Regions from separate parts of the Glaciecola sp. MF2-115 genome, predicted to be linked through region 2. Evidence: predicted binding sites of a transcription regulator. Region 2 holds the regulator's gene; each other region holds the start of a gene.
What was found. The regulator sigma-54, encoded in region 2, starts transcription at its own class of promoters, with help from an activator protein. The targets are predictions, from matches to a motif close to GTTGGCACGNNNNTNGNNT.
Positions count from the first base shown of each region.

Region 1: the regulator sigma-54 is predicted to act here: its motif matches at 1,390-1,408, upstream of ACKLNX_RS17640 (PEP-CTERM sorting domain-containing protein).
Region 3: the regulator sigma-54 is predicted to act here: its motif matches at 1,815-1,833, upstream of ACKLNX_RS13220 (flagellar assembly protein FlgT).
Region 4: the regulator sigma-54 is predicted to act here: its motif matches at 1,639-1,657, upstream of ACKLNX_RS11970 (S8 family peptidase).

Region 1 covers NZ_JBLBVM010000056.1:556,414-559,584, forward strand. Annotated here, with positions in the region: gene ACKLNX_RS17635 (LysR substrate-binding domain-containing protein) at 1-295, shown strand, start outside; gene ACKLNX_RS17640 (PEP-CTERM sorting domain-containing protein) at 395-1,288, opposite strand; tRNA gene ACKLNX_RS17645 (tRNA-Ser) at 1,664-1,753, opposite strand; gene nadA (quinolinate synthase NadA) at 1,802-2,860, opposite strand; tRNA gene ACKLNX_RS17655 (tRNA-Lys) at 3,017-3,092, opposite strand.
Region 2 covers NZ_JBLBVM010000053.1:42,358-45,528, forward strand. Annotated here, with positions in the region: gene rapZ (RNase adapter RapZ) at 1-75, opposite strand, end outside; gene ptsN (PTS IIA-like nitrogen regulatory protein PtsN) at 145-588, opposite strand; gene hpf (ribosome hibernation promoting factor) at 602-889, opposite strand; gene ACKLNX_RS11155 (RNA polymerase factor sigma-54) at 913-2,391, opposite strand; gene lptB (LPS export ABC transporter ATP-binding protein) at 2,449-3,171, opposite strand, start outside; gene lptA (lipopolysaccharide transport periplasmic protein LptA) at 3,171-3,171, opposite strand, start outside.
Region 3 covers NZ_JBLBVM010000055.1:6,446-9,616, forward strand. Annotated here, with positions in the region: tRNA gene ACKLNX_RS13215 (tRNA-Arg) at 256-331, opposite strand; gene ACKLNX_RS13220 (flagellar assembly protein FlgT) at 504-1,697, opposite strand; gene ACKLNX_RS13225 (LPP20 family lipoprotein) at 2,048-2,536, shown strand; gene ACKLNX_RS13230 (flagella synthesis protein FlgN) at 2,614-3,045, opposite strand; gene flgM (flagellar biosynthesis anti-sigma factor FlgM) at 3,053-3,171, opposite strand, start outside.
Region 4 covers NZ_JBLBVM010000054.1:4,367-7,537, reverse strand. Annotated here, with positions in the region: gene ACKLNX_RS11980 (SO_0444 family Cu/Zn efflux transporter) at 1-601, shown strand, start outside; gene ACKLNX_RS11975 (hypothetical protein) at 608-1,414, opposite strand; gene ACKLNX_RS11970 (S8 family peptidase) at 1,699-3,171, shown strand, end outside.

The sequences.
Region 1 (3,171 bases), on a different contig from region 2:
AGATTACTGGCACTTTCGCGGTGAAGGCAAAGAAACCAACATTCGAGTAACAGGAAAACTGCGCTATAACAGTGGCCTAGGCTTGGTAGATGCAGCCCTAAAAGGACTCGGTATTGTGCAACTGCCCGATTATTATGTGCAAGAGCATATTGAAAGTGGCGCATTGATTACTTTATTGGATAACTACCGAGAGCCCGATGAGGGAATTTGGGCCGTTTATCCGCATAATAGGCATTTGTCGCCGAAGGTTAGGTTGTTGGTGGATTATTTGGTTGAGGGTTTGGGGGGTAGCTAGCTTCTTATGTTTTAGATGGTTTAGTTTATAGAACTTTTTCTTGTTCATAAAAAAACATCAACAAAATTGTTGATGTTTTTCAATGTAATTATGTAGTTCTTATTTTGTGAGCTTCTTACGGCTGAAAACGAGCCCGATCAAACACAGTCCTAGCAATGCAAGAGCTTGAGGTTCCGGTATATCGGCCACTGAGTATTCAACATAAACAAGGCCATTGGCACCGTTACCGCCCGCAACTCGCGCCCCAGAAACTTGACCGTTATATCCTCCAGCACCGCCACCTGCGCCATAGCCCGCTCCACCTTTACCACTCCATGATTGAGCACCATCTCCAGCATTCGGTCCTGTACCATTAACTAAAATACCGCCAGCGCCACCGCCGCCAGCATGTGTACCAGTTCCACCAGCACCACCAGCGCCAGCTGACAAAATGTTATCTAAAAACCTTGCTAATGTTGCTGAGTAATCACCTGTTCCAAAACCAATAGGCATTGAATTACCAGATACGCAAGATTGGCCATTGCTGCCCAAAGAGCCACCAGCGCCACCTTGAGAACCTGCATTACATGCAGCACCACCACCGGAGCTACCATTGTGTCCGCCTCGGTTTATTCCGCTAACTACGCCACCACCATTAGCCACCAATAAACCACCGAAAGAAGAGGCCGTTCCAGCCGTTAAGCCAATAATACTATTTCCATTTGGGTCAGTTTGAGCGCCAGACCCACCGGTGCCAACGACAACGGCATACATATCTCCTGGGTTAACTAAAAAATTTCCAGAAGCAATATAACCAGCTCCACCTCCACCTTGGTGGCCGTTAGCACCGCCTCCGCCGCCACCAATTGCGAGTATATTTAATGTAGTTACCGTTGATGGCACTGTGAAGGTTTGATCTGCTGTTATGACAAAACTAATTATACCTGCATACGCAGATGACGCTGTAAACGCCATCGAAAATGCTACCACTTTGAGGCAGTTAGTAATTTTCATAGGTCCTCTCATTTGTTTGTTGTTTTGAGTTTGTGATCATTGTCACCAACCCACTGATTATTAATTAGGTTTATTTTATCCATTAATACCTGTAAGCAAGACAGCAAGAACCTAGCCAAAAATTAATTAGTTATTATTTTCAGATATTTAAAAAAAATATACGTACTTTAATATAGATTGTGTAAAAAAACCTGACAATGATTCTGGGCTTGCAGCGTTTCTCATCCTGCGTTTTTGTAAAGGCACATTTGTAAGCAATTGATATAGAAACGGCTCGTTCATTTAGGCTCTAAAGCTGTGTTTTTTTTATAGCAGAGTGAGTTTTTAAGTTAGGATACAAAAAAGCCCCGAATATACGGGGCTTCAGTGATTATCTGGCGGAGAGAGAGGGATTCGAACCCTCGTTAGGTTTAACCCTAAACACACTTTCCAGGCGTGCGCCTTCAGCCACTCAGCCACCTCTCCAATGGGCGCGTATAGTAAGTAAAAGCTTGGCAGCTTTCAAGTACTGATTTACGCATTTCCTTTCAATTGCATATTTAACTCGGCAGCAAAGCCAAGCATTCTATCTAAGGGTACTAAAGCGCGTTGGCGCAATGATTCATCAACGAAAATTTCTTTTCCTTCATGATTCAGTAATGCGTCTCTCATCGCTTCTAAGCCGTTCATTGCCATCCATGGGCAAAGAGCGCAACTTCTGCATGTTGCTCCGTTACCGGCTGTCGGAGCTTCGATAAACTCCTTGTTCGGTGACAACTGCTGCATCTTGTAAAAAATGCCTTTATCAGTAGCAACAATAAACTTCTGATTAGGAAGGTCTTGCGATGCTTTTATCAATTGAGAAGTAGAACCAACCGCATCTGCTATTTCAACCACACTAGCTGGCGATTCAGGGTGCACAAGTACTGCTGCATCTGGGTGCAAATGCTTCGCTTTTAGTAAAGCTTGGGCAGAAAACTCATCATGCACAATACACTCACCATTCCACATCAGCATTTCTGCACCGGTTTGTTTTTGAATATAGGCGCCTAAATGACGATCAGGGCCCCAAATTATCTTTTTACCTTGGCTGTCGAGGTGCTCGACAATCTCTAGTGCAATGCTTGAAGTCACTACCCAATCTGCCCTCGCCTTTACTGCTGCTGAGGTATTGGCGTAAACCACCACTGTATGGTCTGGATGTGCATCACAAAAAGCAGAAAACTCTTTCTCTGGACAGCCTAAGTCTAATGAGCAATTTGCTTCCAGGGTTGGCATGATCACAGTCTTTTCTGGGCTTAGAATTTTTGCAGTTTCACCCATGAATTTAACGCCAGCAACCAACAAGGTTTTTTGTTCTGCGTCACGACCGAAACGTGCCATTTCAAGTGAATCGGAAATGCAGCCACCGGTTTCTTCCGCTAAGGCTTGGATAACAGGATCGGTATAGTAATGCGCAACTAACACGGCATTCTTTTGCTGAAGAAGTATTTTGATTTCTGATTTCAATTGCTCAGCATAATCCGAAGTGATCGGAATAGGTTTTGCTGGGAATGGATAAGAAATACGTTCTGCTTGTACTGCGTTGGTCATATGCGATGTAAGTAATTTGTTGTCGTTTGCGTAGTATAACGCAGTGCAATACAAAGGTCACAAGTTGCAGCAATAAATTTTATAAGACAGGCTTGGGTTTTAGTGCGAAATTATGTTTTTTGAAATTTGGATGTAACTGAAGATAACAGAAAGAAGTGGTGGGTCGTGCTGGATTCGAACCAGCGACCAATTGATTAAAAGTCAACTGCTCTACCAGCTGAGCTAACGACCCCAATTGCGTTTCTTGCGTTGCGTATCTACCTCAACGGCGGCATATAATACTGAAATCGAAACGCGGTGCAACCTTTAAA
Region 2 (3,171 bases):
GCCTAAATCTTCTAAAGCTCTGAGTGCAATTGACTTGCCTGAACCTGAGCGACCACTGATAATCAAAAGCTTCACGTATATAGGACCTTATAATCTGTTGACTGTTACTGAACGGTATTTCATTTAACCGCGCTGTCGGCTTTCTTAGGCTAAAGCGGATATGATTTCATCTCGGCTTTTTGCGCTTCTTATGGCTTTAACAATACTATTTTCACTGAGTTTTTGGGCAATGGACGATAGCGTTTGAAGATGTTCTTGCGTTTGTTCGCTAGGGACTAATAAAGCAAAAAAAATGTCCACGGGTTTGTCATCTATAGCATCAAACTCAATCCCTTCTTCACTCGTTACAACAATGGCGACAATATCACTTATACCCTCAATGCGACCATGTGGAATAGCTATACCATTACCGATACCAGTGCTTCCCATTTTTTCTCGAGCTAACATGCTAGACAAGACGTCGCCGATATCTAATTGTGGATTTTCTTTGACCGCAATTTCGCTAATGACTTCAAAAATTCTTTTTTTGCTTTGGCACTGAACCGCACATTCAGTGCGATCCAGTGAAATAATATCAGATATAATCATAATACGTTGACGACTAATGTCGCTTTGATTTTTCCTTATGTTTGATCACTTGGCGATCTAACTTGTCAATTAATCCGTCTATGGCGGCATACATATCATTATGTTCAGCATTAGCGTGCACCACATCACCTTTTAAGTGTAGTGTCGCCTCAGCTTTTTGCTTGATTTTTTCTACATTCAATACGACATGGACATTGCTTATATGGTCGAAATGTCGCTCTAACTTTTCGAATTTGGTGTCGACGTATGCTCTGAGTGAATCGGTAATATCAACGTGGTGACCAGTTAGATTTATTTGCATAATGTTACGTCCTCTTATGTAGTCTACAATAGACTTTTTCGTTGGTTCGACGGGGGAATCGAGAGAGACTCTCGATATTTCGCAATGGTTCGCCGTGCAACTTGAATACCTTGATCGGCCAACAACTGCGCAATCTTGCTATCACTAAGTGGTTTACTCGCTACTTCTGCAGCTACAAGCTTTTTGATTAATGCTCGAATGGCTGTCGATGAACACTCTCCGCCTGATTCGGTTGAAACATGACTAGAGAAGAAGTACTTAAGCTCAAAAATCCCTCTAGGTGTATGCATATATTTCTGAGTGGTCACTCGAGAAATAGTTGATTCGTGCATGTCCACCATTTCAGCAACATCATTCAAGACCATTGGACGCATCATTTCAGGCCCATGCTCAAAAAATCCCATTTGTTGCTGAACAATACAATGAGATACTTTTAGTAAAGTTTCATTGCGGCTTTCTAAGCTTTTAATAAACCATTTTGCTTCTTGTAGATGTGACTTTATATATTGAGAATCGTTCGAATTTTTTGTGCTTTTACTAAGCGCTTCGTATTCTTTATTGACAATTAAGGGCGGTAAAGAGTCGTCGTTTAACTCCACAGTCCAACGGCCATTTTTTTTCACAACCGTTACATCAGGAATGACGTATTCAGAATCTTTAACGGGGATCGCGCTGCCTGGGCGAGGGTTGAGAGTTTGCAACAAACGCATTGCTTCACGCAGTTGATCTTCTTTCAAACGCGTTTTACGCATTAATGTTCGATAATCTTTGCTGCTCAGAAGATCACAGTGCTCTGTAAGTAACAATCTTGCTTCAGCTAACCACGGTGTGTTCGAATCGAATTGCGCCAATTGCACCATTAAACATTCTTGCGGGCTGCGAGAACCAGCGCCAATTGGATCAAACATTTGAATACGCTTTAATACACATTCAACTTCGTCCAGTTCGATCTCTTCGTTTTGTAAACTATCTAATATTTCTTCGCAGCTAACAGTTAAGTAACCAGATTCATCAATAGAGTCGATAATAGCTATTGCGATCGAACGATCAATTTCTGAGAAGGGGGTTAATTCCATTTGCCAAATAAGATGGTCTTGAATGTTCTCAGTCGTTTCGCCCTGAAACACATAATCATCGTCAGCGGGACCATTAGATATGTTCGCTGGTGCAGAAGATGAGCTCATGTAGTCTTCCCATGAGCTATCTATGGGTAAGTCGTCGGGTATTTGATTGTTTTCGAGAGCATCGTGGCTATCAACATTATCTGAATTATCAGCGCTCAAATTATTCGTATCAAGATCACCTTGAGTATCTGAGTCATTATTAGAGTTTTCACCGTTGCGATCTGATTCATCTATTTCTAATAAAGGATTAGAATCAAGCGCTTCTTGAATTTCTTGTTGTAAATCAAGAGTAGATAGTTGTAGTAATTTAATCGCCTGCTGAAGTTGCGGCGTCATTGTTAGTTGTTGACTAAACTTTAACTGCAATGAAGGTTTCATCGATTTCCTTCAGTGCTTTTTAGAGGTAAATTTTCCCTATTACTAAACATGATACACCTATAGTACAAATTGGTCGCCGAGATATACGTCTCTTACTTTTTGGTTACTGAGTACCTCATCAGCAGTTCCTGATGCAATCAGTTCACCGTGACTCACAATATAAGCTTTTTCACACACATCTAAAGTTTCTCTTACATTATGGTCTGTAATCAATACACCTATGTTTCGTTCTTTTAATTGCTGAATTATCTTCTTTATATCATTAACAGAAATTGGGTCAACACCGGCGAAGGGTTCATCGAGCAAAATAAATTTTGGATTGGCTGCCAAAGCCCTCGCAATTTCAACACGGCGGCGCTCTCCACCGGATAAACTCATCCCTAAATTATTTCTAATATGGTTGACATTAAACTCATCCATTAAATCGTCAGCTTGTTGTTCACGTTGATCTTTTGTGAGCTCTTTGCGAGTTTGTAGAATAGCCATTAAGTTTTCATAAACTGTTAATTTACGAAAAATAGATGCCTCTTGAGGTAAATACCCGATGCCGTGACGAGCGCGCTCATGCATGGGCTGTATCGACATATCGAGTTGGTCGATACAAATCTCGCCTTTATCGAGTGGCACTAAACCCACGATCATATAAAACGTGGTTGTTTTACCGGCACCGTTAGGACCTAATAGACCAACGATCTGACCTCTAGAAACTTCTAAGCTTACGTCTCTTACAACTTGTCTTGATTTGTATGATTTAGCTAAGTTTTTGGCAACCAGTGCACT
Region 3 (3,171 bases), on a different contig from region 2:
AAGGGGCTTAGAACTAGCAGTAAAGTATAGAATGTCAATTACCTTGGCCGCGCCGCACTAGATAATTACCTTCTAGTAAAAGTGAAAAAATAACCAAATACAGGCTGTGAAAATATATCGTAGAAGGAATGTACGCAATAAAAAATCGCAGAGGAATGTGAACAGTTTTTTGTATATTTAGTCACACCATGGTCACAAGCTTTAAAATATAAGCAAATATGTTACAAAGATTACCAGTCAAAATCGAACAAAAATTGGCCACCCCTAGTGGACTTGAACCACTATCAAAGACTTAGGAGGTCCTCGTTTTATCCAGTTAAACTAAGGGGTGGAGTTGACCTGTAGTATTTTGTGACAAAACGAATTTGAAAACAACTGTGAATCGAAACCTTTGTGACTAAAAGTACCTATGACTGGAACCTTAGGAGGGGATCGCGCTATCCAGCTGTGCCACGAGGACGACTAATCACTATTATTCAACAATACGCTTGATAAAGACAAGTCTATTGTCGAGCAACATAGTCGTTTGGCTGAATATTACCCAGAAGGCTTCGGTCACGACTTGTCACCGTCGCGGTCTCTGCAAAAACTTGAGTAACAACGAGTGTAGTCGGGTGCAATATAAACTGTTTATATTCTTGACCAAAATTGTCCCTGATTTGCTTGAGACTAAATAAAGTAAGTTGGTCTCCCGCTTTTACGTTTTGGTTTTTACCTAAGTTAATTTGCAATTGATTGTTGGAGACCGCCAATATTCTGCCCATTGTGGGCTCGCAAACAGCGTATTCCTCTAAATCGATAGTTGCTTTTTGTAAGCTTTCTAAAACAGCTCTTCCATATCGACTACGCCAAAACTGGTCTGAGTTAACATCGATTTGCTTCGTCATATCAAACTCCCAAGCCTCGGAAACACGATATTGTTTTTTTAGTAACTCTTCGCCGGAAGCGCCGTTGAGAAGGGTTAGAGTGTAAGCAAAATTGCGCACTGCACTGCCGCCATCCCAAAATTTAAAGGCGTTAGCTTGTTGGCGCTCAACACTGATGTCATCAATTGTGATTGCTAAGACATATTGCACATCTGTTTTTTGTGCAAGGCGAGCGGCTTGAATATTTTGATTCGTGCTGTGCCAATTAAGAGTATAGGGCTCAACTTCGCTTAAGCTTAAGCCTGTGCTAATTTGTGAGAATGTTTCTTGAAGCTTATGTGCTGCTGCAGCACCTAGATCATGAATTTGGCCATCTGCAGCCTGGGCGCCATAGCGTATAGGGAAATATGTTGTGGCTAAACGCTTAGTATAATCAGCTGCTGAACATTGTGATTCTTGTGAAAAAATATCAGCACGAATCGAAACTGTGACGTAACCATCCGAATACACTTCATCAATCAATTCAAGTGTGTTCACTTCGCCACTGGATCGAATTTCAATATGGTCATCCATTAATAGGCCATTCGTCATTTGTTGCACGCTTCTAACAGAGGCGCCGGCAAATAGTAGAGCCTGCTTTATGGCTTCTTCTGTCGCTTGGTGCCGGGCCGCCGTTTTATCGCCATTTAGAATTGCCGCTTGTCCCGTAGCTGAAAACCAGGCTGCGTTGGTAGCAAAGCTTAGTAGGATTGAGCCTAATAGAACCGCAAAGCTCAGAGTTTTGCGGCTGTTTATGAAAAGCTTTTGCTTAATAACAGATTGTAATTTCATTGGTCAATTCACTTATATGGCTTATATTATTCATTACTGCACTTATTCTTTACAGCGCATATTCATTTCTGCGCATTGTTAATAATTAGCGCATTGAATGCTTTACTACGTAATGCTATACAAGTTATGTGCCACAGTATGAGTTTCATCTTCTTTACACAGGGTATTTCCTGTTTTGCACACATTTCACTCCGACATGATGAATCATGGTTCATATTTTGCATTGCTTAATCTATCGAGAATGGTTGGTTAATTTATGATTACGCAAGCTAGATATTTCAGCTTTGTTTGAGTCCTAATCAGTCATAACAAACAGTAGTAAGAATACATATAGGTAATTTATGCTAAATATGAACAAGTCAGGCGTCACTAAGGTTCGCACTGCAATTGCGTCGGTAGGACTTATCACACTTTTGGGGCTATCAGGTTGCAGCTCAATGTTCACAAAGCATGTCGAGTGGGAAACAATAGAGCCAGGGACATACCCTGTCTTAAATGCAGTAGGTTATGCACCCATTGATGCTCAACTAGGTGGAGATGAATCTACAAAAACCTTAATGGCGATTAAAGCGTCGAAGCTAGATGCTTATCGTGAATTAGCTGAGCAAGTTTTTGGACAAAAAGTTGACGGCGAACAAGAGTTGGCAAATTTAGTCCTCACAAATAACCAGTTGAAAAGTTCGGTAGAAGGCGTTATCCGTGGAGCTCGTGTAGTCAAAACCTACCCAGTAGGAGAGGACACCTATGCTACGGAGTTAGAACTTGATATGTCGAGGGTATACGATATATATCTATCAACAGCGAAACCTAAGAAAATCCGAAAAGTTACTTACTATTAAAGTGAGTGTTTCAACAAAGCAAAAAAAGCCAGCTTTAAAGCTGGCTTTTTTTTCGTATTAGTTTCTAAACTGATCTTTCAGGCTGTGAAGCCCTTCGAACCAGCATCGCCAGTCGTTTTACCGCTGCGATCATAAGTCATTGATTCACGAGCACGAAGCTCCATCATCAGATTACGCAAGTGAGTAAGGCGAAGTTGGCCTTGTTCAACTGACTTTGCATTAATTTGTGTCAAATATTTACATTCATGAATAATGGCATTACAACCATTCATTGCTGCTAAAGCATCTTCGGTGCTATCACCATTCGCTTTCGCTTTCTCAAATAACGAAGATATTGAACTATCCTGCTCTTCGATATGAGTAAGGAGCTCTTCCTTTTCTTTCAACAAGCCCATTAGCGTCTCTGGCTCTCTCGAGCTGATCAGGTGCAGTTCAGTTTCCAATAGTGCTTTAAGGGCAGTTAACTGTTCTGCTTGTTTATCAATCGCGCTCAATAAACTTGTGATCATTTAGATTCTAAGCTCCATTCCCGAAAATTTGAGATTCCAATTTGGCAATTTTTTGCGCCAATACTTCAGGGTTTATCTTATATTCGCCATCGGCGATAGCTTTTTTCAGTTTATCAACTTTCTCTT
Region 4 (3,171 bases), on a different contig from region 2:
CTGTCATAGTAAGCCCGTTGTAAAAAAAACCTCCTTAATGGAAAAGTTAAGCTCGTCTTTTACCTTTGGCTTTGGTCAATTACTACGTGACTTCATGGTGTGGTTTTTAATAGGTATTTTCTTTGCCTCCTTAGTGACCACTTTCGTGCCCGATTCATTTTTTACTGAGTATGGCCAAGGCGTATTTGCGATGTTACTAATCGTATTGATTTCAATTCCAATGTACGTTTGTGCAACAGCTTCAACGCCTATAGCCGTGGGTTTGCTAATGTCTGGTATATCGCCCGGAGCGGCTCTCGTATTCATGCTAACTGGCCCAGCAACAAATATAGCTACATTAATGGTAATAAAAAATGAACTTGGTAAAAGGGAATTACTTATTTATTTGCTTGCAATAGTCCTAAGTGCTGTACTCTCGGGGTTGCTATTGGATTGGTTGTTTACTTATTTTAACTGGCAACTTGATTTATCGCACGGTGAGCATTCAGATATGATGGGGATAATTTACCAAGCAAGCGCATTGATTTTAGCTGTGCTTATAGCGTATCAAATGCAAAAGCGTTATTTACCAAAGATACTAAATCGTAAATCAAACGCCTAATTAGAATTATAGTTTTAGCGCTTCTGAGGGGATGTCGAGGTAAAGCGTTACTCGTCGTCCTGCTCGATTAACAACGAACTTCAGAGTTTGAGCGTTTCTTACGTGCTTTTGAAGCTCAGCAAAGCTACTTTCATCATCAATATCAAAGTCGTTTACTTCCAACAGTACGTCGCCTTCCTTAAATCGAGCGGCACTGAACAAGTCTGGGTTTTGACCTGGGATGATTAGTTTACCGCCATCATTAAACAAGTTTGGTAAAAGCCTTACAATGTGTTCGATCTTGCGTGGACGTGAGCCTATTTCTTTAGCTGTCATTTCGTCAAACTCAACAAGCAGCTGTGATTCTTCTAAACTGTTTGTTTCACCCAATCTTAGTTCGTAGTCAACGGACTCAAACTCTAATACAACCGAGTTCTTATTAATTCGCTTCACATAAACGGAGGTATCATTTACTTGATCATCGACAGCGAACTCAGATATCTGACCTTCATTATTTAACTGAGTGTAACTCTTACTTGGGTCCTTACTATAAACCAAACCTAGCAATTTGATATCAAAAGGAAAAGCCTCATCAGCAATACCACTTTCGTCTTTTTTAGGACTGGTCTTTTTGATAGCTTGTTGTGATGCACTTATTACGTTATTGCTATTTTTGTTGACGTCAGTGGTAGCACTCACTTCTTCACTAGAATCTTCTCTAAGCTCAGTCGCATCATCCAATTCATAAATTGAATCGTCATTCATTGATTGATAACTGTATATGGTGATGCCAACAACCATAATAACGATTACGGTAACTAAAAACCTGTTCATTCGAGCTCCTTGAGATTCAAGTTATTGTAATCAAGAAACCCCTTTATCACCAACTTAGTTTCATTTTTTAATTTGAATTTACATATGACTTAAATAATGAATCAAAACATCAGATATCCACTTTTTAATTCAGATTTTTAGTCACTGCTTAAGTTAAAAAGTGGCTAAAAATAGAATAAATAGAAAAACTTCATGCATTTCAGCACCTTAAAATTTATTTAGATCTTGGCACACTGTGTGCATTAAGAGACACAAGCAGTAAAAAGTTTTAATTGGAGAAACACATGTCTATCAGCAATAACGTAAAAACGATGCTCTTCGCATCCATTGCATTTACAGGGCTCGCTGGAGTAGTTGCATCTAACGGTGTTACCAACCTTTTTCTTTCTGACGCAGATCAAAATGCAGTAGTAAGTAAAAAAGAGCAACCAAAATCATATATCGTTCAAGGTAAAGGCTCTGAAACACTTAAGACAGCTGTTAACAGCGTCGGCGGTAGCGTTTCAAGAGAATTCCCGATCATTAATGCAATCAGTGCCGTGTTAACACCGTCACAAGCTGAAGTTATCGCTAAATTAGATGATGTGCGTATACAGGATGACCGCTCAGTAGCTACCATGTCACTTGGTAACATCCTGCTTGATGGCAAGGCGCCCACGATTGATAACTATATTGCTACTCAAGTTGAGGCTGACAAATTGCACGACCTTGGAATTACAGGTAAAGGTGTAACTGTTGCGGTACTTGATAGCGGAGCTATTTTAGGCGGTGAGCATGGCGACGGTCTAAGATACGACTCTAACGCTAATAAAAGATTCTATGCGAAGTATGATGCAATTCAAGGTGTCCAAACTAGATGGTTAAATGACGATACCAATGGTCACGGAAGTCATGTTACAGGGATAATTGCGAGTAGTTATAGAGCACCAAATGGTAAGTTTAATGGTATCGCTCCGGACGTTTATCTTCTCTCAGTTAAGGCATTTGATCAAAATGGCCAAAGTAGCTACTCAAAAGTATTAGATGGTTTGAACTGGATTTATCACCACCGTAATTATTACAACATCAAAGTCCTTAACCTTTCTTTAGGTAGCGAAGTACAATCTAATTATTGGGATGACCCAATTAACCAAGCAGTATCTAAATTGTGGGAAGCAGGAATTGTTGTTGTTACTTCAGCTGGGAACTCTGGTCAAAATGATATGAGCATCACAGTGCCCGGGAACAATCCATACATTATTACTGTTGGTGCAATGACAGATAGCTACACACCGTTTGACTATAGTGATGACCGTGTAACTACTTTCTCTTCAACAGGTCCTACTATAGAAGGCTTCGTTAAGCCAGAGGTTGTGGCTTATGGTGGTCATATTGCATCTAAAGTTGACAAAACATATGCACTTGGCGAGTTTTTTGAAAGCCTTACAGGCGAGCAATATCAAGAAATTTCTGGTACTTCACAAGCTTCAGCCGTAGTTTCAGGTGTTGCAGCATTAATGCTTCAATATAACCCTTATCTAAGTCCTGACGACGTAAAATGCCGTATCATTTCTAGTGCTAAAATGGCTGCGACTACTAATGGTAAAATGGCATTTAGCCCATTTGAGCAAGGGCATGGAATGGTGAATGCATATGCTGCAGTTGCAAGCCAAAAGACAGGTTGTGCAAACCGAGGTCTTAATATTCAAGCTGACTTAGCAGGCACAACGCATTACTCTGGTCCAGCTCGTTTGAAAAATGACGGTTCATTTGAAATC